Regions from separate parts of the Microbacterium betulae genome, predicted to be linked through region 1. Evidence: predicted binding sites of a transcription regulator. Region 1 holds the regulator's gene; the other holds the start of a gene.

What was found. Region 1 encodes HrcA, which represses chaperone genes, less so after heat shock. Its sites were predicted from a motif close to TTNGCACTCGNNNNNNNCGAGTGCNAA; they were not measured.
Region 2: the regulator HrcA is predicted to act here: its motif matches at 2,881-2,907, upstream of N8K70_RS16915 (Hsp20/alpha crystallin family protein).

Annotation. Positions count from the first base shown of each region.
Region 1 covers NZ_CP118157.1:1,792,424-1,801,777, forward strand. The annotation lists gene N8K70_RS08410 (ExeM/NucH family extracellular endonuclease) at 1-1,416, opposite strand, end outside; gene lepA (translation elongation factor 4) at 1,589-3,439, shown strand; gene N8K70_RS08420 (DUF1990 family protein) at 3,467-4,117, shown strand; gene hemW (radical SAM family heme chaperone HemW) at 4,117-5,334, shown strand; gene hrcA (heat-inducible transcriptional repressor HrcA) at 5,418-6,458, shown strand; gene dnaJ (molecular chaperone DnaJ) at 6,514-7,626, shown strand; gene N8K70_RS08440 (16S rRNA (uracil(1498)-N(3))-methyltransferase) at 7,637-8,368, shown strand; gene N8K70_RS08445 (HIT domain-containing protein) at 8,392-8,742, shown strand; gene N8K70_RS08450 (PhoH family protein) at 8,816-9,354, shown strand, end outside.
Region 2 covers NZ_CP118157.1:3,596,289-3,605,642, forward strand. The annotation lists gene N8K70_RS16900 (zinc-dependent alcohol dehydrogenase family protein) at 1-737, shown strand, start outside; gene N8K70_RS16905 (SH3 domain-containing protein) at 734-1,087, shown strand; gene N8K70_RS16910 (DUF7059 domain-containing protein) at 1,171-2,694, opposite strand; gene N8K70_RS16915 (Hsp20/alpha crystallin family protein) at 2,972-3,406, shown strand; gene galK (galactokinase) at 3,456-4,655, opposite strand; gene galT (galactose-1-phosphate uridylyltransferase) at 4,652-5,800, opposite strand; gene N8K70_RS16930 (LacI family DNA-binding transcriptional regulator) at 5,888-6,871, shown strand; gene N8K70_RS16935 (DUF6049 family protein) at 7,036-9,279, shown strand; gene murJ (murein biosynthesis integral membrane protein MurJ) at 9,272-9,354, shown strand, end outside.

The DNA.
Region 1 (9,354 bases):
CGTGGGATTGAGCTTCCAGGCGTCGTTTCGGAAGTCGACGATGTGGGGCTCGGCGAACGAGACCGCCGCTCCCACGCGGATCGGCTCGACGAGCGAGACGTAGGCGGGCGTCAGGCTCTTGGCGGTCGAGAAGTTCGCCGTCGTGCCGTCGTCGAGGGTGACACGACGCGCGGCGTTGTCCGCGGCGACCGCCTCGGCCTCGGCGCTGCCCGGGAGGGCGACGTCGGTGGGCTGGCGGAGCGGCGTCGTGCCCGAGGCGAGGACGACCTCCCCGTAGACGTTCGTGTCGTAGGTGTCGGCCACCGTGAAGTCGCCGTCGGGCGCCACGAGCATGGATTCGAGCGACTCGCGCTCCGCGTCGGTCGCCGGCCATCCCACGACGGCCGGCGTCACCGGCTCCGCGTCGGCGACGACCTGCGCTCCGCCGGCGCCCACGGTGATCTCCGTGAGCCCGTAGAACTCGGTGACCCGGCCGGTGACCTGCACGGTGTCGCCGAGCGCGACCTCCGACACGGTCGCCGTGGAGTAGACGAAGATCGCGTCGGATGCCCGATCCGCGGAGACGTCGACGGCGCCGCCCGTCCCGGGGGTCTGGATGACGTATCCGTCGAGCCCGCCCGTGGGATAGCGCGCCGTGACGACGCCCGTGGTCGTGACCGTCTGATCGACGAGCGGGGAGGTGGCGCCCGTGCCCTGGATCTCGGCGATCGTCGCGGATGCGACGGGCGTGTCGGTGGGAGTGGGGGTCGGCTCCGGGGTGGGCGGGGGAGTCGAGCCGCCGAGGGGCTCGGGCGTCGGCGCGCCGGTCGTGAAGTCCGCGCCGTTGTCGGCGGTGTTCGTCCCGTCCGCGTCGCGGGCGACGGACACCGCGTTCGACGTCGTGGGCGCCGCCGCCGTGCCTGCGAAGTCGCTCGCGGCGCCCCACCCGACGTAGTCGACGACGGTCGCGGCGGACGCCATCCCGCTCGCGCCCGACAGCGCGGTCGCGCTCGACACGAGCGCGACCTTGCCCTGCGTGGCGCTGAGCGCGATCGAGCCGCTCACGTCGGCTCCGACGTCGGGAAGCGTCGTGTCCGCGCCGTACGCCTGGCCGACGACGAGCGTCTCCCCGGCCGGGAGCGCGATGTCGCCCAGCGGCGTGACCTGCCAGGCGGACCCCGTCGCCGATGCGTACTGCACGCTCCAGCCGTCCAGGCTCGCGTCGTCGGACGTGGTGTTGACGATCTCGACGAAGTCGCGGCTGAAGGCGGCGCCGTTGTTGCCGCCGCCTCCGTACACCTCGTTGATGAGGACGCCGGCGCCCGGCGCGACCGCGGCCTGTGCCGCGACCGGGGCGAGGAGGGCGGCGGCGATGCCGGCCACCGCGGCGGCGGCGACCGCGCGTCGGCCGCGACGCGCGAGCGGGAGGTGATGCACGGTGGTCTCCTTCGGAGAGGGAAGAGGGGCGTCGCCGGCGGCGGATCCCTCCCACCATGTCATCGGCTGACGATGAACACGCGGTTACCGGGATGTCACGGATCGTCGCCGTCTCCCGTGCTCGACGGTGCGCACACGGGAACCGGGCCGTGCCCCGTAGAATCGGACGGATATGTCCCCCCGTGCCACGACTCCGCTCCCGCCAGCCGCGACGCCGCCCGAGCGCATCCGCAACTTCTGCATCATCGCGCACATCGACCACGGCAAGTCGACCCTGGCCGACCGGATGCTGCAGCTGACGGGGGTGGTGTCCGACCGCGACATGCGCGCCCAGTACCTCGATCGGATGGACATCGAGCGCGAGCGCGGCATCACGGTCAAGAGCCAGGCGGTGCGCCTGCCCTGGCAGCTCGACGGCGAGACCTTCGCGCTCAACATGATCGACACGCCCGGTCACGTCGACTTCACGTACGAGGTCTCGCGATCGCTCGCCGCGTGCGAGGGCGCCGTCCTCCTCGTCGACGCGGCCCAGGGCATCGAGGCGCAGACGCTCGCCAACCTCTACCTCGCGCTCGAGAACGATCTCGCGATCATCCCCGTCCTGAACAAGATCGACCTGCCCGCGGCCGATCCCGACCGCTTCGCGAAGGAGCTCGCCGACCTCATCGGCGGCGACCCCGACGACGTCCTGCGCGTGTCGGGCAAGACGGGCCAGGGCGTCGAGGAGCTGCTCGACCGTCTCGTCGGCGAGGTCCCCGCCCCGAGGGGCGACGTCGACGCGCCCGCGCGCGCCATGATCTTCGACTCGGTCTACGACGCGTACCGCGGGGTCGTCACGTACGTGAGGATGGTGGACGGCCGGCTCACCCCGCGCGAGCGCATCCAGATGATGTCGACGCGCGCGACGCACGAGCTGCTCGAGATCGGCGTGTCGAGCCCCGAGCCCACGCCGTCGAACGGCCTCGCGGCGGGCGAGGTGGGCTATCTCATCACGGGGGTGAAGGACGTCCGGCAGTCCAAGGTCGGCGACACGGTCACGAACCAGCGGACGCCGGCCTCGGACGCGCTGCCGGGATACACGGACCCGAAGCCCATGGTGTTCTCCGGCCTGTACCCGATCGACGCCAGCGACTACCCGGACCTCCGCGAGGCGCTCGACAAGCTCAAGCTCTCCGACGCCTCGCTCGCCTATGAGCCGGAGACCTCCGTCGCGCTCGGCTTCGGGTTCCGGTGCGGGTTCCTCGGCCTGCTGCACCTGGAGATCATCACGGAACGGCTCTCGCGGGAGTTCGGCCTCGATCTCATCACGACCGCTCCGAGCGTCGTCTACGAGGTGACGACGGAGACGGGCGAGAAGATCGTCGTGACGAACCCGAGCGAGTATCCCGAGGGCAAGATCGGGTCGGTCTCGGAGCCCATCGTGCGCGCGTCGATCCTCACGCCGAAGGAGTTCGTCGGCACCGTCATGGAGCTGTGCCAGAACCGTCGCGGGACGATGCTGGGGATGGACTACCTCTCGGCGGAGCGCGTCGAGCTGAAGTACACGATGCCGCTCGCCGAGATCGTGTTCGACTTCTTCGACCAGCTCAAGAGCCGCACCCAGGGCTATGCGAGCTTCGACTACGAGCCCGAGGGGCAGCAGGAGGCCGACCTCGTGAAGGTCGACATCCTGCTGCAGGGAGACCGCGTCGACGCCTTCAGCGCCATCGTGCACCGTGAGAAGGCCTACTCCTACGGCACGACGATGACCGAGCGTCTGCGCAAGCTCATCCCGCGTCAGCAGTTCGAGGTGCCCATCCAGGCGGCGATCGGGGCGCGCGTCATCGCGCGCGAGAACATCCGCGCCATGCGCAAGGACGTGCTCGCCAAGTGCTACGGCGGCGACATCACCCGCAAGCGCAAGCTCCTCGAGAAGCAGAAGGAAGGCAAGAAGCGGATGAAGATGGTCGGCCGCGTCGAGGTCCCCCAGGAGGCGTTCATCGCCGCCCTGTCCGGGGACGTCGAGTCGAAGTCCGCGAAGTAGCCAGGGGCTGCGGTTAGGGTGGACACCATGCGCCGGGCGACCTTCCGAGACGAGACGGTCGACTATGCAGCGGTCGGGGCCACGCAGGCGCCCGATCTGCTGCAGTATCCGCCGGAGGGCAGCATCCCCGCCGCCGCCGCGTGGCGGATCGGCAGCGGAGAGGAGCGGTTCCGCACGGCGGTCGACTCCCTCCTCTCGTGGGGGGCGCTCAAGGGCGCCGGACTCGTGCTCACGGATGTGCGCCCTGCCCCCGGCCCGACGTACACGGGCGTGAGCTTCGACGACGAGGGGAACGCGGTCGCGCCGAGCCGGTCCGACCAGGACCAGCGCTTCGACGCGGACGGCACGCCGTTCGTGGGAGCCGGGACGACCGTCACGGTCCACGGCAAGGTGGGGGGCTCCCGGGCCGACGCCGAGCTCCGCGTCATCTTCGTGATCGAGGAGGCGCGCCGCGTCGGCTTCGCCCTCGGCACGGTGGGCGAGTCGGTCGTGAGCGGCGAGGAGTCCTTCCTGATCGAATGGCGCGACAACGACGAGGTCTGGTTCGACGTCCGCGCCTTCGATCGCCCCGTCTCGCTCGGGAACCGGATCTTCCGCGGCCTCGTGAGGCGCCGCCGCAAGGCGCTGTTCGCGGCGTACCTGCGCGCGATCTCGCCGCTGTTCAGCACGGGGACGTGATGGCCGGCCCGCTTCCCGTCGGCGATCCCGCTCCCGCCGACGGGCGGCTGCCGCATGACCTCCCGCTCGACCCGTCGACGGACTTCGGCGTGTACCTGCACGTGCCGTTCTGCCGGGTCCGCTGCGGCTACTGCGACTTCAACACGTACACCTCGGGCGAGCTGCGCGGCGCCCGCCAGGACGAGTACGCGGACGTCCTGCTGCAGGAGGTCGGGCTGGCCAGGGAGGTCCTCGGGGAGGCGGCGGGGAGCCGCCCGGCCAGCACGGTCTTCTTCGGCGGCGGGACCCCGACCCTCCTGCCCGCCGGGGACCTCGCACGGATGCTGACGGGCGTCCGCGACGCGTTCGGCATCGCGCCCGGCGCGGAGGTGACGGTCGAGGCGAACCCGGACACGGTCACGCAGGAGGTCGCCGACGAGCTCGCCGACGCGGGCGTGACGCGGATGTCCGTGGGCATGCAGTCGGCCGTGCCCCGCGTGCTCGCCGCGCTCGACCGCACCCACACCCCGTCGAACGTCCGCACGGCCGTGGAGGCGGGCCGAGCGGCCGGCCTCGACGTGAGCGTGGACCTCATCTACGGAGCGCCGGGCGAGACCCTCGACGACTGGCGGGCCTCGCTCGATGCGGCCCTCGAGCTCGATCCCGATCATCTGTCCGCATACGCGCTCATCGTCGAGGACGGCACGAAGCTCGCCCGCCAGATCAGGCGCGGCGAGGCGCCCGCGCCCGACGACGACCTGCAGGCCGACATGTACGCGCTCGCGGATGCGGCGCTCGGCGACGCCGGCTACGACTGGTACGAGGTCTCCAACTGGTCGCGCGGAGAGGCCCACCGGTCGCGGCACAACCTCGCCTACTGGACGGGGGCCGACTGGTGGGGCTTCGGCCCGGGGGCCCACAGCCACGTCGCAGGACTGCGCTGGTGGAACGTCAAGCATCCCGCCGCCTACGCGCAGCGCCTCGCGGCGCAGGAGTCTCCCGCGGCGGGCCGCGAGCGGCCGGACGAGGAGTCGCGGACGCTGGAGCGGGTGCTGCTGCGGAGCCGCATCCGCGAGGGGCTCGCGATCGACGACCTCGACGCGGGGGCGCGCAGCGCGGTCGCCGGCCTCATCGCGGACGGTCTCGTCGTGCCCGCCGCGGCGCTGAAGGGGCGGATCGTGCTGACGCTGCGGGGGAGGCTGCTCGCCGACGCGGTGGTCCGCGCGCTCACCGCCTGACGCGTCGCGGCGCGCCCCGGCGACGGCCGCGGATCGGTAGACTGGCACTCGGAGTCGTCGAGTGCCAGGGGAGAGGAGCGCACATGGTCAGCGAGCGCGGCCTTCAGGTCCTCCGCGCGATCGTGCAGGACTACGTCGACACCCATGAGCCCGTCGGCAGCCGCTCGATCGTCGACCGGCACTCCTTCGGCGTCTCCGCGGCGACCATCCGCAACGACATGGCGCTCCTCGAGGACGAGGAGCTCATCGCCCAGCCGCACACCTCGTCGGGCCGCGTCCCGACCGACAAGGGGTACCGGGTGTTCGTCGACCATCTCGCGGAGCTGCGCCCGCTCTCCTCGGCTCAGCGCGCCGCGATCACCGCGTTCCTCGGCGACCCCGCCGACCTCGACGAGCTGCTCGCCCGCACCGTGCGGCTGCTGACCCAGCTCACCGGCCAGGTCGCGCTCGTGCAGTACCCCTCGTTCTCCCGGGCGAACGTCACCCATGTCCAGCTCGTGCCGCTCGATCCGCACCGGCTGCTCGTCATCATCGTCACCGACACCGGTCGCGTCTCGCAGCGCATCACGATCCTGCCCCAGCCCCTCGACGAGGCCGGCGTGGCGGCGGTCGGCGCACGCCTGATCCCGCGCCTCACAGGGCGTTCGGTGGCCGAGGCCGCCGAGCAGCTGTCCCTCGCGCGCACCGCGGCGAGCGTGCACCTCACCCCCGCGGAGGCGGCGCTGCACGCGGTGGCCGTCGCCGCGTCGGAGGAGCTCGACGAGTTCCGCCAGAATCGGCTCATGATGGCGGGGTCGGCGACGCTCGCGAAGCGGGAGCAGGACTTCCGCGGGAGCATCCACCCGCTCCTCGAGGCGATCGAGGAGCAGGTCACGCTGCTGCGGCTGATGAGCGAGATGGTCGCGGACGGCCAGGGCCTGTCGGCGAGCATCGGACGGGAGAACGCCGCGTTCGGGCTCGCGGAGGCGTCGATCGTGGCGAGCGAGTACGACTCGGCGGTCGGGGCCGCGCGCATCGGGCTCATGGGCCCCACCCGTATGGACTATCCGCGCAACCTCGCGGCGGTACGGGCGGTCGCCCGGTACCTCACGAGGCTGCTGGACGAAGACGAGGGACGGCGCTGAGGCACCGTCCGGACGGATCACGGCACGGACGCACGGCGTCCGCAGGAAGGCTGACGTGGCTGATCACTACGAGACCCTCGGTGTGTCGAAGGACGCTTCGCAGGAGGACATCAAGAAGGCGTACCGCCGATTGGCGCGCCGGCTGCACCCCGACGTGAACCCCGCGCCGGAGGCGGCGGAGGAGTTCAAGTCGGTCACGCACGCGTACGACGTGCTGAGCGATCCCGAGCAGCGGCGCCGATACGACATGGGCGGGGACGAGTCCCCGTTCGGAGGAGCGGGCTTCGGCGGCTTCGGCGACATCTTCGAGACCTTCTTCGGCGCGGCCGGAGGCGGAGGCGGGCGCAGCGGCAGGCCGCGGTCCCGCCGGGAGCGCGGCCAGGACGCTCTCGTCCGCGTCACGCTCGACCTGGGCGACGTCGTCTTCGGGACCCACCGCGACATCGAGGTCGACACCGCCGTGCTGTGCGAGACGTGCCAGGGCTCGTGCTGTCAGCCCGGGACGAGCCCGCAGACGTGCGACATCTGCCGCGGCACGGGCCACGTCCAGCGTCAGGTGCGGAGCCTTCTCGGCAACATGGTGACGAGCCAGCCCTGCGGCACGTGCCAGGGCTACGGCACGGTCATCCCGCAGCCCTGCACGACGTGCCACGGGCAGGGCAGGGTGCGATCGCGCCGCACGGTCTCCCTCGACATCCCCGCCGGCGTCGAGACCGGTCTGCGGCTGCAGCTGCCCGGCTCCGGCGAGGTGGGGCAGGCGGGCGGCCCCAACGGCGACCTGTACGTCGAGGTCACCGTCGCCCCGCACCCCGTCTTCAGCCGCGACGGCGACGACCTGCTGGCGACGCTCGAGGTGTCGATGACCGACGCGATCCTCGGGACGACCACGTCGATCGACGGCCTCGACGGCGCCGTGGAGGTGGAGGTGCGCGCCGGGATCCAGTCGGGCGAGATCCTCACGGTCAGGGATCGCGGCATCACCGGCCTCCGCTCCTCGCGTCGCGGCGATCTGCGTGTCGGAGTGCAGGTGGTCACGCCGACGAAGGTCGATCACAAGACCCGCGAGCTCCTCGAGGAGCTGGCCAGGCGCACGAAGGCCCCGTCGCCGCGACTGGCGGAGTTCCAGCAGGGACTGTTCTCGAAGCTCCGCGACAGGTTCCGCGGCTGAGGGGCGGGCCATGGCGCTGCACTTCCACGACCCCTCCGCCGCAGAGGCGGCCGTCGGCGACGCGATCGAGCTCGGCGGATCCGAGGCGCACCACGCCGCAGCGGTGCGCCGCGTGCGCGCCGGCGAGGGCGTGACGGTGACGGACGGGCGGGGCGCGTGGATCACGGGCACGTGCGAGTCGGTCGAACGGGACCGCGTGGTCGTGCGGATCACGGCGCGGGAGGACGTCCCGGCACCGCGTCCCCGTCTCGTCCTCGTCCAGGCGCTCGCGAAGGGCGACAGGGACGAGCTCGCGGTGCAGGCGGCCACGGAGCTCGGCGTCGACGGCGTCGTTCCCTGGCAGGCCGCGCGGAGCGTCTCACGCTGGGAGGGCGCCAAGGCCGAGAAGGGCCGTGCGCGCTGGGCCGCGATCGTGCGCGAGGCGGCCAAGCAGGCCCATCGGGCGTGGATCGCCGAGGTCGCTCCCGTCGAGGCGATCGCTGCGCTCGCGCAGCGTGCGGCGCAGGCGCGGATGCTCGTGCTGGACCCGACCGCGGACACCGCGCTCACCGAGGTCTCCTTCACGGACGCGCGCGACGTCGTCCTCGTGGTGGGGCCGGAGGGCGGCATCGCCCCCGAGGAGCTCGACCGTCTCGCGCAGGCGGGAGCCGAGCGGGTGCGCCTGGGGGCGACGATCCTCCGCACGTCCACCGCGGGCCCCGCGGCGCTCGCCGTCGTCAACGCCGGGCTGGGGCGCTGGTAGCCCTGGTCGTTAGACTCGAACCCATGAGCGAGCCGTCGATCTTCACGCGCATCCTGCGGGGCGACATCCCGGGCGACATCGTCGCGGAGACCGACAGGGTCTTCGCGATCACCGACATCAGCCCGCGGGCGCCGCTGCACCTGCTCGTCATCCCCAAGACGGAGGATTACCGCGACGTCGCCGAGCTCGCAGCCGGCGACCCCGATCTGCTCGCCGAGGTGGTCGCGGTGGCCCAGGGGCTCGCCGACGAGCGCGCGGGCGGGCAGTTCCGACTGATCTTCAACACCGGCGCAGACGCGGGCCAGACCGTGTTCCACGTGCATGCGCACGTGCTCGCCGGAGACCTCCAGGAGAAGAGCCTCGTTGGCAACTGACCCCACAAGCCCCACGGGCCCCGCGTCGGCGGACGACGTCGTCACGCAGACGGTCCTCGCCGACGGCGTCGCGATGGTGCGCCTGCTCGGACCGCAGGATCGTCTGCTGCGGATGGTCGAGAAGGAGCATCCCGCGGTCGACGTGCACGTTCGCGGGAACGAGATCACCCTCACGGGCGTCGCCGCGTCGGTCCGTGCGGCTCGCGCCCTCGTCGACGAGCTCCTGCAGCTGACGCGCGACGGCCACGACCTCGGCCCCTCCGACATCGCGACGTCGAACCGGATCCTCGAGCAGGGCGGACCGCGCCCGAGCGAGGTGCTGGGCGAGGCGATCCTCTCCACGCGCGGCAGGATCATCCGCCCCAAGACGCTCGGCCAGAAGCAGTACGTCGACGCCATCGACGAGAGCACCATCGTGTTCGGCATCGGTCCCGCCGGTACGGGGAAGACCTATCTCGCGATGGCGAAGGCCGTCCAGGCGCTGCAGCGACGCGAGGTCAACCGCATCATCCTCACGCGTCCGGCCGTCGAGGCGGGGGAGCGGCTGGGGTTCCTGCCCGGGACGCTCACGGACAAGATCGACCCGTACCTGCGCCCGCTGTACGACGCCCT
Region 2 (9,354 bases), 1.8 Mb from region 1:
AGGGCGACTGGGGCGGCGAGGACCACTGGGGCCATCCCGTCGACGGCGGCCAGGGCGAGTACGTGCGCGTGCCGCACGCCGACGGCACCCTCACCGTCGTGCCGGGCGGAGCGCCGTCCGACGATCTCGTCCCCGGCCTGCTGACGCTGTCGGACGTCTTCCTCACGGGCCACCACGCCGCGGTGTCGGCGGGCGTGACGGCGGGCTCGACGGTCGTCGTGGTGGGCGACGGCGCCGTGGGCCTGTCGGGCGTCCTGGCCTCGACGCGCCTCGGAGCCGGACGGATCGTCGCGATGTCGCGCCACGCGCCGCGCCAGGCCCTCGCCCGCGAGTTCGGCGCGACGGACGTCGTCGCCGAGCGCGGCGTGGAGGGCGTCGCCGCCGTGAAGGACCTCTTCGACGGGATCGGCCCCGACGCCGTGCTGGAGTGCGTCGGGACGAAGGAGTCGATGGATCAGGCCCTCCGCTCCGCGCGCCCCGGCGGACAGGTCGGCTTCGTCGGCGTCCCCCACGGAGAGCCCGAGCTGCCCGTGCGGCGGATGTTCTCGACCAACGTCGGCGTGCGCGGCGGCGTCGCTCCCGTGCGCAACTACGCGGAGGCCCTCCTGCCCGAGGTGCTCGACCGCACGATCGACCCGGGCCGCGTCTTCGACCTCGAGCTGCCGCTCGCCGACGTCGCCGAGGCCTATGCCGCGATGGACGAGCGCCGCGCGATCAAGACGCTCCTGCGGCCATGAGCGTGCCCGGCGCGTCGGCGCGTCTGACGGCCGATCACGAGATCCCCGCACGCGCGCCCCTGCGCGTCCGCGCCGGCAAGACCGTGCGGGTCGGCGACCGAGACGCGGAGTGGCCGGCGTTCGTCCTCGTGCGTGCGGAAGGCGGCGAGGGATGGGTCCCGTCGCGGCACCTCGACGGCGCACGGCCCGAGGCGCGCGTGGTCGAGGCCTACGACACGACCGAGCTGCCGGCGCGCTCGGGCGTCGTCGTCGAGATCGTCGCCGACGACGACGCGAGCGGATGGGCGTGGTGCCGCGACGCCGCGGGCCGAGAGGGATGGGTCCCGCACCGGGTGCTGCACGTGCTCTGACCGGCACGGCGGCGCCTCGCTCCCCCGCGGCGAGCGGATCGGCCGGAGTCTCGCGGACGGCGTGGGCGCGGGACGGGCGCCGCTCAGACGAACGCGAGGAACCCGTCGACGAGGAGCTCGCGGACGGCGGGGAGCAGCCCGGAGCGGAGCGTGCGCTCGTCGACCTCCATGAGCTGCGCGATCGCTCCGACGATCTGCCCGATCGAGAGCTCGCCGTCGCAGGCCCCGACGAGCGCCGCGAGCGCGGGGTCGGCCGGCGCCGAGCGCCCGAAGCCCCCGCCCTGCCGCAGCTCGATGACGCTCGGGTCGGCGGCCCCGGGAAGGTGGTGCCGCGCCTCCGTGACGTCGGGCGCGGCCTTCAGGTGCGCCGCGAGCAGGCCCGCCTCGTCGAGCCCGGCCACGCGATCGTGCGCGGCCAGCGCGGCGGCCAGGTGCGCGCCGAGGCCGCCCTCCGACGGGATGGGCTGGGACACGCTCTCGTAGCGCGCGAGCGTCGGGGCGCCTTCCGCACGGCGGAGCAGCACGTACCCGAAGCCGATCGCCGTGACGCCGCGGTCGGCGAAGTCGTCCAGCCAGGCGTCCAGCAGCGCATCGTGCGCGGCGCTGCCCGGTGACGTGCCGCCGTCGCGGATCCACATCTCGGCGTACGCGACGGGGTCGAGCTGCTCCCGCTCGACGATCCATGCGTCCAGCGGGGCGTCCGAGGCCTCCACCCAGGCACGCACCCGGTCGAGGCCCGCGAGGCCGTTCTTCGTCTCCCAGTTCCCGAGGAACTGCGCGACGCCGCCGGGCTTCAGGTGCCCGCCGACCCCGGTCACGACCTGCTGCACGAGGGCGTCGCCGACGAGTCCGCCGTCGCGGTACTCGTACGCGGGCACGCCCTTCGCGCGCGGCGTGATGACGAAGGGAGGATTCGACACGATGCGGTCGAACGTCTCGCCCCGCACCGGCTCGAAGAGCGATCCCTCGCGCGTCTCGATCGCCTCGACGCCGTTCAGGGCCGCGTTGAGCTCGGCGAAGCGCAGGGCGCGCCGCGAGACGTCCGTCGCGACCACGCTCTCGCCGTAGCGCCGGGCGCGCAGGGCCTGCACGCCGCAGCCCGTGCCGAGGTCGAGCACCGCCGCGGCCGGGGTCGGGAGCTGCAGGCCCGCGAGGGTGAGCGAGGCGCCGCCCACGCCGAGCACGTGGTCCTCGGCGAGCGCGCCTCCCCCGAGCGCGATCTCGTCGAGGTCGCTCGCGACGAGCCATTCGCCGGGGCCGCGGTCGTCGTGGAAGGACTGCGGTCGCAGGATGGCGAGCGGAGTGACCGTCCCGCCCTCGACCGCGGCGAGCCCGAGGGATGCGAGACCGGCCGCCCCCGTGCGGGGGAGCGCGGCGTCGACGTCGCGTCGGGGCTGCGCCACCCCGAAGATCAGCAGGCGCGCGAGCACGGCGAGCAGGTCGTCCCGGTGGCGGATGGCGCGGAGCGCCGGAGCACGCAGGCTGCGGCCGATCGCATCGTCGGCCTCGACGCCCCACATCGCTCGCAGCGCCTCGGAGCGGAAGCGCGCCGCCGCGAGATCGGCGGCGAGACCACGGCAGAGGGCGGGGTCCGGGTTCGGCGTCACCCGTCCATTCAACCCCGTGCGCAGAGCTCGGCCGCACCGTCCGCGCCCCTCCTCCGGTGTTCGAATGACGAATTCCGCCCACTTCGGCCGCTGAACCGGGTCGATTTCGTCATTCGAACGCGAGGCGCCCGAGGGCGCGAAGAAGACGCCTTTCGAGCGTCCTCTCAGGAAGCTCGAAGCGAGCTTTTAGCACTCTCCCCTTGAGAGTGCTAATCTGAACTTGAGCCGATGAGGCTCAAGTATTCGAACAGCGCCGAACACAAGGAGGACGATCATCATGGCAATGTTCTTCGACCCGTTCCGTGAGTTCGACCGTGTGGCCGAACAGCTCCTCGACCGACAGGGACCGCGGCTCGTGCCGATGGACCTGTACCGCGACGGGGACCATTACGTCCTGAGCGCCGACCTGCCCGGCATCGATCCGGGCAGCGTCGACATCGACGTCGACGGACAGCTGCTGACCATCCGCGCCGAGCGCACGACCCGCAGCGCCGACGGCGTCAAGTGGATCACCCGCGAGCGCTCCTCGGGCTCGTTCCTGCGCCAGCTCAACCTCGGCCAGGGCATCGACACCGAGGGCATCTCGGCGAGCTACGAGAACGGCGTGCTGAGCGTCATCATCCCGATCAGCGAGAAGGCGAAGCCGCGCAAGGTCGAGGTGCAGCACACCGTCCAGGGAGCCGAGACCGTCGGACCCGCGCTCACGTCCTGACCGCGGACGGGCGACAGGGGGCGGGCGTCGGAGGACGCCCGCCCCCTTCTCACGCGTCCCGGCGGGCGCCCTCCGACGGCGTCACCGTGAACGTGTGCGGAGCCGCGAACCCCCGGGCCGCGAACGCGCGGCCCGCCGCCTCCGCGACGTCGTCGACCCTGCCGGTCTCGACGAGCGCGAGCGCCGCGCCGCCGAACCCGCCGCCGGTCATCCGCGCGCCGATCGCTCCCACGGCGAGCGCCGCGTCAATGGCGGCGTCGAGTTCGGCGGTCGAGATCTCGAAGTCGTCGCGCATGGACACGTGCGACGCGACGAGCAGGCCTCCGACCCCGCGGGGGCCGGCCGTCCGCAGCGTCTCCACCGTGTCGAGCACCCGCTGGTTCTCCGTCACGATGTGCCGCACGCGGCGGAACGTCACGTCGTCGAGGACCCGCTCGGCGCGATCGAGGTCCACGATCGTCAGGTCGCGGAGCGAGGGGACGCCCATGCCGGCTGCGCCCTTCTCGCACGAGGCACGCCGGTCGCGGTACCCGCCGGTGGAGTGGGCGTGCGACACCTGCGTGTCGATCACGACGAGCGCGAGGCCCTCGCGAGCGAGGCCGAGGTCGACGGACGCCGTCTCGAGGGTGCGGCAGTCGAGGAAGGTCGCCGCGTCGACGCGGCCGAGCGTCGACGAGACCTGGTCCATGATGCCCGTCGGGGCTCCGACGGCGTCGTTCTCCGCGGTGCGGCCGAGCTTCGCGATCGCGAGGCCGCCGAGATCCAGCGACCACAGGTCGTTCAGCGCCGAGGCGGCGGCGCCCTCGATCGCGGCCGACGACGACAAGCCCGCGCCGACCGGGACGTCCGAGGCGAACGCGATGTCGACGCCCGGGACGTCCGCGGCGTCGCGACCGGTCGCGGCGAGCGCGGCCCACGCGATCCCGAGGGGATAGGCGGCCCACTCCGGCACGGCGCCGCTCGCGACGGCGCGCCCCCGCGCACCGTCGAACGTCTCGGCGAGGGCCGACACCGCCAGGGAGAACGGCTCGCCGTCGAAGGTCGACACCACGCGGACGGTGCCGTCCGAGCGCATACCGGCAGCGGCATACGTCCGGTGCTCGATCGCGAAGGGCAGCACGAAGCCCTCGTTGTAGTCGGTGTGCTCGCCGATGAGGTTCGCCCGGCCCGGGGCCGACCAGACGCCGTCGGCGTCGTGTCCCGTCAGCTCGGCGAAGAGCGCGACGGCCTGCCGCTGCGCCCCGGTCATGCGCCCACCGCCTCGCGCAGACGCGCCGCCGCCTGCTCCGGCGGGATGTCGCCGATCCACGCCCCCATGGCGGACTCCGATCCGGCGAGGTACTTGAGCTTGTCCGCCGCCCGACGAGGCGACGTGAGCTGGAGGTGCAGACGGGCGGAGTCGCGCGCCACGTCGACCGGCGCCTGATGCCAGGCCGCGATGTAGGGGGTGGGAGTGTCGTACAGGCGGTCGACGCCCTGCAGGAGCCTCAGGTACACCGTGGCGAGCTCGTCGCGCTCCGGGTCGGTCAGCGCCGTGAAGTCGGGCGCGTGCCGACGCGGAGCGAGATGCACCTCGACGGGCCAGCGTGCGGCGAAGGGCACGTAGGCGATCCAGTGATCCGCCTCGAGGACGACGCGCGGCCCCTGCTCCTCGAACGCGACGATGCGCTCGAAGAGGTCCGCGCCCTCCCGCTCGATCGCCTGCAGCAGCAGCCTCGTCCGCGGGGTGACGTAGGGGTACGCGTAGATCTGGCCGTGCGGATGGTGCAGGGTGACGCCGATCTGCTCGCCGCGGTTCTCGAAGGGGAACACCTGGCGGATGCCCGGCAGCGCCGCCAGCGCGGCCGTGCGGTCGGCCCACGCCTCGATGACCGTCCGGGCGCGGGTCACCGACTGCGTGCCGAACGAGCCCGTGCGCTCGGGGCTGAAGCAGACGACCTCGCAGCGCCCCACCGAGGTGCGGCTGCGGCCGAGGCCGGGGGTGTCGAGGTCGTCGGGGCCGAGGGGCGGGTCGGCGGCGGCGGGGGCGTCGCCCGTCGCCAGGTCGAGCGCGGGGCCGAACGACGGCGACCTGTTCTCGAAGACGGCGACGTCGTAGAGGCTCGGCACCTCCGAGGGGTTCGCCGGCGACTGGGGAGCGAGCGGGTCGAGCTCGGCGGGCGGGAGGAACGCCCGGTTCTGCCGGGCGGCCGCCATCGAGATCCAGTCGCCCGTCAGCACGTCGCGGCGCATGGTCGCGGTCTCCGGCCGGGGTGCGAGCGCGCGCTCGTCGATGCGGCGCTCCGCCGGCAGCGTCGTGCCCGGGTCGTCGTAGTAGATGAGCTCACGGCCGTCGGCCAGGCGTGCGGCCCGCTTCACGACCCCGGCGCCCAGCGTCGTCGCCGGTGCCTCCATCTCGTCCTCCGTTCGTGCGCCATATCGCGCGTGTTGACGTCAACATGGATGCTAGTGCAAAGTGGACGCAGGAGGAAGGGAGGCGTCATGGCGCAGGTCTCGGCGGCCGATGTCGCGCGGCTCGCCGGCGTGTCCGGCCAGACCGTCTCTCGCGTCGCGAACGGCTCGCCGCGCGTGGACCCCGTCACCCGCGCGCGCGTCGAGAGCGCGATGGCCGCCCTCGGGTACCGGCCGAACCGGACGGCCCGCGCCCTGCGGACGGGGCGGACGGGCACGATCGGCGTCGTCGTGCGCACGCTCGCCTCGGTGGGGAACACGCGCATGCTCGAGGCCGTCACCTCGGCCGCCTCCGCGCGGGAGCACGCCGTGCTCGTCGTGACGCTCTCCGAGGCCGACGACAGGACCGCCGCGGACGCCGCCTTCGGCGCGCTGAACGATCACGGCGTCGACGGCGCCGTCGTCCTCAACGAGGCGACGCCCACCATCCACGATGCGGCGGACCCCGGCTTCCCCGTCGTCGCGGTCGACGCCGCGACGAGCGAGCGCTTCACGGCGATCTCGTCCGACCACGCCGGGGGAGCCGCGCTCGCGACGGCGCACCTCCTCTCGCTCGGGCACGCGGCCGTGCACCACGTCGCGGGTCCGCGCGGCGCGTTCGCTGCGGACGAGCGCGAGCGCGGCTGGCGGGCGGCGCTGGCGGATGCCGGGATCGCGGCTCCCGCTCCGCTGCGCGGCGACTGGACGGCGGCGACGGCACGGCGCCTCGGAGAGGCCCTCGCCGCGGACCCCGCCGTGACGGCGGTGTTCGCGGCCAACGATCAGACCGCCCTCGGCGTCCTGCACGCCGCCCACGCGCTCGGACGGGACGACCTCGGCGTCGTGGGGTTCGACGACGTCGTCGACGCCGCGGACTACTGGCCGCCCCTCACGACGGTCGCCCAGCGCTTCGACGAGCTCGGCGCCGCCGCGGTCGACCTGCTCCTGGCACGCCTCGACGGCCGCGCCGTCGCCGCGCGCACGGTCGTCCCGACCCGGCTCGTCGTCCGCGAGAGCGCCCGTCCGGTGCGCTGAGCCCGCCGGGCGCACGCGCCGTCGACCTCGACACGGCGGCGGAGCCGACACGGCGGGCCCCGGGCCGAGACGCGGCACGCCTCGCAGGCCCCGCCCAGCAGCGTTCGTAGGATTGAACGGTTCCGTGCGCCGATCCCGCACCCGACCCGACGAGCAGGAAGTCCATGACGCAACGCCGCACGGCCGTGCCCCCGAGGCGCCCCCGGCGCCTCGTCGCGCCCGCGGCGGTCGTCGCGTTCGTCGCCCTGCTGGGCGCAGCCCCTCCCGCCGCCGCCGAGACCGCGGACCCCACGCAGCCCGCGCGCCAGCTGTCGAACGCCGCGAAGGAGAGCGCGGACGACACGGAGGACGCCGTCGGCGTCCCCGCGGAGGCGGAGGAGGACGACTCCACCCGCCCGTCGCTCGCGCTGCTCCCCGCGAACGAGGGCGTCGTGGGCGCGTCCGACGACCTGGTCGCCACGCTCACGATCGAGAACCCGGGCACCGCGCAGCTCGCGGCCGGCTCGATCGAGCTCAGCATCGGGGCATCCGCCCTCTCCGACCGGTCGGCGCTCGACGGCTGGCTCGCGAGCGGCGAGGGCGATCCCGCGCTCACGTCGCTGCAGACGGCGTCGACCGCCGCGATCGCGGGCGGCGGCTCGATCACGACGAGCGTCTCGGTGCCCGAGGACGCCGAGGGCCTTCAAGACCTGGGAGCGGGCGTGTACCCGTTGCAGGCGACGTACACCTCGGGAAGCGCGACGCTGCAGGCGTCGAGCGTCGTCGTGGTCGCCTCGGACGAGCGCGCCCCCGTCGCCGTCGTCGTCCCCGTCACGGCTCCCGTGACGAGCGGTGGCCTCCTCACGGCGGAGGAGCTCACCGCCCTCACGGGCGCGGACGGCGCGCTCGGCCGGCTGCTCGGCGCCGTCACGGGCACGGGCGCGGTGCTCGCGATCGATCCGGCCGTCCCCGCCGCGATCCGCGCGCTCGGATCATCCGCCCCCGGCCCGGCGCTCGAATGGCTCTCGCGTCTCGAGCGCCTGCCGAACGAGCGCTTCGCCCTCCAGTTCGGCGACGCCGACGTGGCCGCGCAGGTGCAGGCGGGCGTCACGGACCTTCTCGCGCCGACGAGCCTGCGGGCGTACGAGAGCGGCGAGGACTTCGAGCAGGCCGTCGAGACGCCGACCCCGACCGCGACGCCCCAGCCGGACGAGGCCTCCGCGTACCCCTCTCTCGACGAGCTGCTCGCGATCGGCGAGGAGACGGCGACCGCCTACTGGCCCGTCGAGGGCGCCGCCGGCGCCGACGTCGTGGACGCGCTGAACGCGGACGGGGCCGTCACCCTCATCCCGTCGACGACGACCGCGGAGGGAGCGGACGGCACGAGCGTCGCCGCCCGCGCCGAGGGGGCTCTCGTCTACGACGACGCGGTGTCCGACGCGCTGAGCGCCGCGGCGCTCGACGACGACGACCGCGAGTCGGAGCTGGTCGCGACCTCCGCGGCGCTGTGGTTCGCCTCCCGCGAGGTCGGCGACGGGCCGCTGCTCGTCGCGCTCGACCGGACGACGTACCCCGCCGACGACACGGCCACGGACGCGCCCGGACGCACGGAGGAGAGCCTGCGCGACGCCCTGGAGGTCGTCACGCGCAACGCGTCGGTCGACACGCGGTCTCTCACGGACCTGCTCGCCGCGACGCCGCAGGACGTCACGGTGTCGGATGCCGCACCCGTCGAGGAGCGGACGGCCGCCGTGTCGTCGCTGACCGCCGCCGATGCGCCGCTCGCCCAGACCGCCACCGCGCTCGACGAGCCCGAGCTGCTCACCGGGCAGGCCCGCGCCGAGACGCTGCAGCTGCTCGCCGTCGGATGGTCGGAGGACCTCGACCGCTGGCGCTCCGCGCTCGCGGCGCACGCCGAGACGACGGCGGCGCGCATCGACGGCGTCGGCGTCAGCGTCTCGGACCAGGTGCAGCTGCTCAGCGCCGAGGCGCCGCTGCCCGTGTGGGTGCGCAACGACCTCGCGTGGCCCATCACCGTCGTGCTGCAGGTCGAGCCGAACGACGCGCGCATCGACGTGCAGGAGCGCATCGAGATCGAGGTGCCCGCCGGAAGCAACCCGCGCTCCGAGATCCCCGTCGAGTCGCGCATCGGCAGCGGCGAGGTCCAGCTCTCCGTGACGCTGCTCACGACGTCCGGCCAGCAGCTCGGTCCGGTCCAGACGATGGACGTGACGGTCCGCGCGGACTGGGAGCGCATCGGGCTCGGAGCCCTCATCGGGCTCATCGTGCTCCTCGTGGTCGGGGGCGTCGTCCGCACCGTGCTGCGCCGCCGACGCGCGCACGCGGACGAGGACGCCGATGGCGAGGAGTCGGATGCCGCGGACGAGGGCGGTCAGGACCACGGGAAGAAGGTCGCCTCGGATGAGTAGTCTCGGCCGCTCCAGCGCGCTCATCGCGGCCGGCACGCTCGCCTCGCGCGTGACGGGGCTCGTCCGGTCGATCGT